DNA from 2 places in the Streptomyces sp. NPDC051218 genome. Region 2 is predicted to be linked to the other one. Evidence: riboswitches for the same ligand, from Rfam matches in the RefSeq annotation. Region 2 holds a riboswitch; the other holds the start of a gene.
What was found. A riboswitch is a leader RNA that binds a small molecule or an ion and turns the genes downstream of it on or off. The one in region 2 is predicted to bind S-adenosylmethionine.
Positions count from the first base shown of each region.

Region 1: linked by a shared signal. The riboswitch ahead of thrC (threonine synthase) and the one ahead of ACIBCK_RS02070 (aminotransferase class V-fold PLP-dependent enzyme) in region 2 are both predicted to bind S-adenosylmethionine.

Region 1 covers NZ_JBITEU010000004.1:458,759-462,161, reverse strand. Annotated here, with positions in the region: gene ACIBCK_RS15605 (glucosyl-3-phosphoglycerate synthase) at 15-959, opposite strand; SAM riboswitch class I at 1,128-1,262, shown strand; gene thrC (threonine synthase) at 1,280-2,587, shown strand; gene ACIBCK_RS15595 (MoaD/ThiS family protein) at 2,694-2,969, shown strand; gene ACIBCK_RS15590 (cold-shock protein) at 3,393-3,403, shown strand, end outside.
Region 2 covers NZ_JBITEU010000001.1:439,688-443,090, forward strand. Annotated here, with positions in the region: gene ACIBCK_RS02065 (glycerate kinase) at 1-324, shown strand, start outside; gene ACIBCK_RS02070 (aminotransferase class V-fold PLP-dependent enzyme) at 276-1,649, opposite strand; SAM riboswitch class IV at 1,829-1,945, opposite strand; gene trpD (anthranilate phosphoribosyltransferase) at 2,020-3,084, opposite strand; gene ACIBCK_RS02080 (cytochrome bc complex cytochrome b subunit) at 3,221-3,403, opposite strand, start outside.

The sequences.
Region 1 (3,403 bases), on a different contig from region 2:
CCGGCTCGGGGCGGTTACGCCACGCGGCGTGCCGTGTACTCCGCGATGCCGCACATCGGCGGGCGCTCCTCCGTGTCCACCGAATGGGTCCGCGGCTCGAACCCCTGCTCGCCCCGTTCGAACTGGGTGAGCTCGGGCCGTACGAGATGGCCGCGCGCGAGCCGCAGCTGTGCCGTCCGGTAGATCGCCGCGGCCATCCGGCCGAGCGCCTGCCCGTCCTGATGCCGGTGCTTGCGCACACCGACATCGACCTGCGCGAGCGCGTCCAGGCCCACGGTGTGCAGCGCGTCGACGAGCAGGCCGAGCTCCACCCCGTAGCCGACGGGGAACGGCAGCCGCTCCAGGAGGGACCTGCGGGCCGCGTACTCGCCGCCCAGCGGCTGGACGAAGCCCGCGAGCTGGGGCCAGTGCATGTTGAGCAGCGGGCGCGCCATCAGCTCGGTCACCCGGCCGCCCTGATCGGCGGTTCCGGCCAGGGGGCGGTCGTACATCGCCTTCACGAAGTCCACGTCGGGATCGGTCAGGAGGGGGCCCACTATCCCGGTCACGAAGTCCGCCGAGAACTCCCTGAGGTCCGCGTCGACGAACGCGACGATGTCGCCGCCGGTCACCAGGAGCGAGCGCCACAGGACCTCGCCCTTGCCGGGCACGGCCGGAAGGCGCGGCAGGATCTCATCCCGGTGCACGACCCGCGCGCCCGCCTCCCGGGCGACCTCGGCCGTGCGGTCACGGGAGCCGGAGTCGATCACCACGAGCTCGTCCACGAGGGCCGCCTTCTCCACCAGCTCACGGCGGATCTCGGCGACGATCGCACCGACCGTCCCCTCCTCGTCGAGGGCGGGCAGGACGACACTCACCGAGGCCCCCGACGCCCGCTTGGCGGCGACGAGTGCGCTGAGCGGACGGTCGGCGACGGACCAGGAACGCCTGGTCAGCCAGCGCTCGGCCTCTTCCAGCACGGGTGGCTCCTCCTGTATGTGGCCTACATGTGATCCATCTCGCGGTTCGGACGACTATCTCAAGGGTCCAGGCCGTCGGTTACAGTCTTGAACAACGCGGATGACCATCGCACGTCGGGGGTCATCGCGTAACAAATGCCCGGGGCCCATGAAGCCCCGGCGCCATACCGCTCATCCAGAGGGGCAGAGGGATACGGCCCGTTGAAGCCCCGGCAACCATCCCGCCGACCACGCACGCGAGGTCTCGGTGGGGAAGGTGCCAATTCCGTCTCGTGGCGAGATGCGCCGCGAGGAAGATGAGGAGAAAGGGCCTCGCCTCCATGGCTGCGCAGACTGTCGCAACGAACGAAAACACCTCTTCGACCACGGGTTCCGTGGATCTCGGCCCCGCGTCCGGCCTCTCCTGCCGCGAGTGCGGCGAGCTCTACGCGCTGGGCCCGATCTTCGCCTGTCAGGCCTGTTTCGGCCCGCTCGAAGTCGCGTACGACCTGCCGACCGGTGACCCCGAGGCACTGCGGAAGCAGATCGAGGCCGGCCCGGACAACATCTGGCGCTACGCCCCGCTCCTGCCCGTCCCCGCGGACGTGGCGTCCAAGCCGAACATCAACCCCGGCTGGACCAAGCTCGTCAAGGCCGACAACCTCGCCCGCGAACTCGGCGTCGAGCAGGGCAAGTTGTTCGTCAAGGACGACTCCGGCAACCCCACGCACTCCTTCAAGGACCGCGTCGTCGCGCAGGCCATCGAGGCGGCGCGCGCCTTCGGCTTCACCACGCTCTCCTGCTCCTCCACCGGCAACCTCGCCGGCGCCGTCGGCGCCGCCGCGGCCCGCGCCGGCTTCCGCTCCTGCGTGTTCATCCCGCACGACCTGGAGCAGGGCAAGGTCGTCATGGCCGCGGTCTACGGCGGCGAGCTCGTCGGCATCGAGGGCAACTACGACGACGTGAACCGCTTCTGCTCCGAGCTCATCGGCGACCCGCTGGGCGAGGGCTGGGGCTTCGTGAACGTGAACCTGCGGCCGTACTACGGCGAGGGTTCCAAGACCCTCGCGTACGAGATCTGCGAGCAGCTCGGCTGGGTCCTGCCCGACCAGCTGGTCATCCCGATCGCCTCCGGATCGCAGCTCACGAAGATCGACAAGGGTCTGAAGGAGCTGATCGCCCTCGGCCTCGTCGAGGACAAGCCCTACAAGATCTTCGGCGCCCAGGCCGAGGGCTGCTCGCCGGTGTCCACCGCCTTCAAGGCCGGTCACGACGTCGTGCGCCCGCAGAAGCCGGACACCATCGCCAAGTCGCTCGCCATCGGCAACCCCGCCGACGGGCCGTACGTGCTCGACATCGCGCGTCGCACGGGCGGGGCCGTCGAGGACGTGAACGACGAGCAGGTCGTCGACGCGATCGAGCTGCTCGCTCGGAGTGAGGGGATCTTCGCGGAGACCGCCGGCGGGGTGACGGTCGGCGTCACGAAGAAGCTGGTCGAGGCGGGCCTCATCGATCCCTCCCTCACCACGGTGGTGTTGAACACCGGCGACGGACTCAAGACGCTTGATGCCGTTGCCGAGAGGTCTCAGGCGACCGCGACGATCAAGCCCAGCCTTGAGGCGTTCCGCTCCGCGGGTCTTGCCAAGTAGGCATCGCTGTTGTCTGCGGGGCCGTCGTGGCTGGTCGCGCAGTTCCCCGCGCCCCTTCGGGGGCGCCCCCTGGCGGGGCGCCCCCCGATCTACCGAGGTGAATCCCATGAGCGTCAAGGTCCGCATCCCCACCATCCTTCGCACCTACACCGGCGGTCAGTCCGAGGTCGCCGCCGAGGGGGCGACGCTCTCCGAGGTCATCGCCGACCTGGAGAAGAACCACACCGGTATCGCTGCGCGCGTCCTGGACGACCAGGGCAAGCTGCGGCGCTTCGTGAACGTCTACGTGAACGACGACGACGTGCGCTTCGAGCAGGGTCTCGAGACCGCGACGCCGGACGGTGCCGGGGTCTCCATCATCCCCGCCGTCGCCGGTGGTTGATCCTTTAAAGAAACACCCTGCGTAATCTTCATTGCCCCCTCCGCGAGAGAAGCGGAGGGGGCAATTCCATGTGATTGAGCGCGGTACAGTTGGGAAGCGAGCTTCCTGTTTGTGCCGAGCGCATATACGAAGTCGCCCCGAGGGCGACAAGAAGTAGCCAAAGTGCACTGCCCATTTGCCCTCTCCGTGGCATTTGTCTGGCCCGACTTGCCCTGAACTCCGGCGAATTCTCCGCATATCACCGATCAGGCGTGCCCAGAATTCTCGTCCGATTGACCTGTTGCAGAGGGCAGTTGGACAGATACATTCAGCCGCGGTCGACGCGTTCCGGCGCACGCCTCCACAACCCATTGGGGGGGTGAGGTCTGACCCGGGTCCGCGAAGTGCGGGCCCGTGCAAGGGCCAGTAATAGGGGAGTTAGGCATGGCTCAGGG
Region 2 (3,403 bases):
GCCCTGGACCACCAGACGCCGCGCGGCAAGATCCCTGCCGAAGTGGCGCGGCGCGCGAAGCTGTTCGGCCGCCCCGTCCTAGTCCTCGCCGGCACGATCGGCCAGGGCGCACACCACGTGCGGGCGGTCGGCGTGGACGCCTACAGCGCGATCCTGCCGGCGCCGGTCTCGCTCACCGAGGCGCTCGGCCGGGGCGGCGAGTTCCTCACCGACGCGACCGAGCGTGCCCTGCGGATGATCGTTCTGGGGTCACGTCTGAAGGGACGTCCCCGGGCTCAGGCGGCGTTGGTGTCCGGCACGCAACGCCCGTCCTCCGTACGGTAGTTCCAGCGTGCGCCGTCCGCCACGAGCTCCTTCACGGCGCGCACGAAACGCTCCACGTGCTCGTCCGGGGTGCCCGCGCCGAAGCTGACGCGGATCGCGTTGAGCGACTTCTCGCCGGGCGCGGCCTCGGGGGCGCCGCACTCGCCCTGCGTCTGCGGGTCGCTGCCGAGCAGGGTGCGCACCAGCGGGTGGGCGCAGAAGAGACCGTCGCGTACGCCGATGCCGTACTCGGCGGAGAGCGCGGCGGCGAAGTGCGAGCTGTTCCAGCCCTCCACGACGAAGGAGATGACGCCGACGCGCGGAGCGTCGTCACCGAAGAGCGAGAGCACCTTCACGGCCGGCACCTCGGCGAGTCCCTCGCACACCTTCGCGATGAGCCGGCGCTCCCGGGCGACGAGCTCGTCGAAGCCCGCCTCGGTCAGCGCCTTGCAGGCGGAGGCGATCGAGTACACGCCGATGACGTTCGGCGAACCGGCCTCGTGCCGCGCTGCGGTGTCGTGCCACTCGACGTCGACGCCCCCGTCCGTACGCCGCGCGACCTTCCGCGATGCGCCGCCGCCCGCGAGGTACGGCTCGGCCTCCTGCAGCCAGTCGGAGCGGCCCGCGAGGACGCCCGAGCCGAAGGGCGCGTACAGCTTGTGGCCGGAGAAGGCGACCCAGTCGACGTCGAGCTCGCTGATGGAGACCGGGTGGTGGGGCGCGAGCTGCGCGGCGTCCAGGACGATACGGGCGCCGTGCGCATGGGCGGCGGCGGCGAGCTCCTTGACCGGCCACAGCTCACCGGTGACGTTCGAGGCTCCGGTCACGCAGACCAGCGCGGGCCCGTAGGGGTCACGGTCGGCGAGGGCGCGCTCCAGGGTGGCGACGGCCTGGTCGGCGGTGCGCGGGGCGTTCAGGTACGTCACGCGGGCGTCGCGCCAGGGCAGCAGCGAAGCGTGGTGCTCGGTCTCGAAGACGAAGACCTGGCAGTCGGCGGGCAGCGCGGCGGCCAGGAGGTTCAGCGAGTCGGTGGTCGAACGGGTGAAGACGACCTGGTCGTCCTCGCGGCAGCCGAGGAACTCGGCGACGGTGACCCGGCTGTTCTCGAAGAGGTCGGTGGAGAGCTGCGATAGGTAGCCGGCACCGCGGTGCACGCTGCCGTAGTACGGCGCGTACGCGGCCACGTCGTCCCACACCCGCTGCAGGGCCGGGGCGCTTGCCGCGTAGTCGAGCGCCGCGTAGGTCACCTCGCCGCCGGTGACCAGCGGCACGGTGACGTCACGGCCGAGGACGGGAAGCGGGCTGGAACAGACGGTGCGGTCGGCGGCAGCGGTGGTGACAGACATGGCGAACTCCCGTGGGAAGGCAGGCGAGTTCACTGCGAGGGCGCTCGGAAGGCGCTGCAGTGACGAAGAAAAAGGGGGGTGCGGAAAAGGGGCCGGAAAGCCCTATCGCATTCGCTTGCTCACGAGACTGCTCCCTTGAGGACCAGGACCCCAGGGGCGGACATTCACCGATGTCCAGGGGTCCGCGCTTGCCATGGACCTTGCTGTCCACGGCCTGGTCTTCACCCGGGGCACCCCGCCACGGACGGAGGGTTGCCGGACAGCGAGCCGGGGCCTAATCGCTGTCACTCATGACCTGCGCAGCATCTTGCCACACGATCTTCTCGGTGCCCACCGCAGTCCGGCATCCGGACTGCGGTGGGCACCACACTCACCTGTTGCTGGCCGCCACCCACAGCTCCAGGGCCTTCTTCGCGGCTCCGGAGTCGATGGCCTGCGCCGCCTTCGCGATCCCGGCGCCGATCTGCTCCACGAGGGTCCCCTCGCCCGGCGACAGCGCCACCAGGGCGGCCGCCGTGTTCAGCAGTACGGCGTCCCGGACCGGCCCCTTCTCACCGTCGAGGAGGCGCAGCGCCACCTCGGCGTTGTACGAGGCGTCCGCGCCCCGCAGCGCCTCCACGGGGACGAGGTCGATGCCGACGTCCCGCGGGTCGAAGGCCTCCTCGCGCACGGAGCCGTCGCGCACGACCCAGACCCGGGAGGTCGAGGTGGTCGTCAGCTCGTCGAGGCCGTCGTCACCGCGGAAGACGAGGGAGGAGTTCCCGCGCTCTGCGAAGACCCCGGCCACGATCGGCGCCATCCGGGGGTCGGCGACCCCGACCGCCTGGGCCCGCACCTTGGCCGGGTTGGTGAGCGGCCCGAGGGCGTTGAAGACGGTCCGGATGCCCAGCTGGCTGCGCGCCCCGCCGGCGTGCCGCAGCGCCGGGTGGAACTTCACGGCGAAGCAGAAGGTGATCCCGGCTTCCTCGGCCACCTCGACGACCCGCTTCAGCGGCAGCTCCAGGTTCACCCCGAGCTTCTCCAGGACGTCGGAGGCTCCCGAGGCGCTGGAGGCCGCGCGGTTGCCGTGCTTGACGACCTTGGCGCCCGCGCCGGCGGCCACGATCGCGGACATCGTGGAGATGTTGACGGTCTTGGCGCCGTCACCGCCGGTGCCGACGATGTCGACGGTCTGCCCGGGTACCTCGATCACGTTGGCGTGCTCGTACATCGTGCGGACGAGGCCGGAGATCTCCTCCACGGTCTCGCCCTTGGCCCGCAGGGCGACGACGAAGCCCGCGATCTGCGCGTCGGTCGCCTCGCCGCGCATGATGCGGTCCATGGCCCAGGCCGTGTCATCGGTGCTCTGGTCACGTCCCTCGAGCAGTCCGTTCAGCACACCCGGCCAGGAACGGGCCGCCGCGGTGTTGCCTCCTGCGGGGGTCACAGCGCTCATCTGCCGCTCCTGGGTTCGTCTAGGCATGGGACAGGAACACCTTATCCAGCCCCGGGGACGGCAAAGAGCCCCGTCCATGCAGTGGAACGCATGGACGGGGCTCTCGCCGTGGCGACCTTGTCAGAGTCTCAGGTGATCAGTGGTGGCCGTGGCCGCTGGTGATCTCCTTGTACTCCTCGGTGGTGGGCTTGGGGATCTGGTTGTCCTCCCCGTAGTAGCCCTTGCTGAGCTTGGCCCGGAGCTTCTGCGAACCGGACACCTTGCGCTCGACGCCGTTCTCGTCGACCGCGGGACCGATCTCGAGCGGCGCGTACTGCTC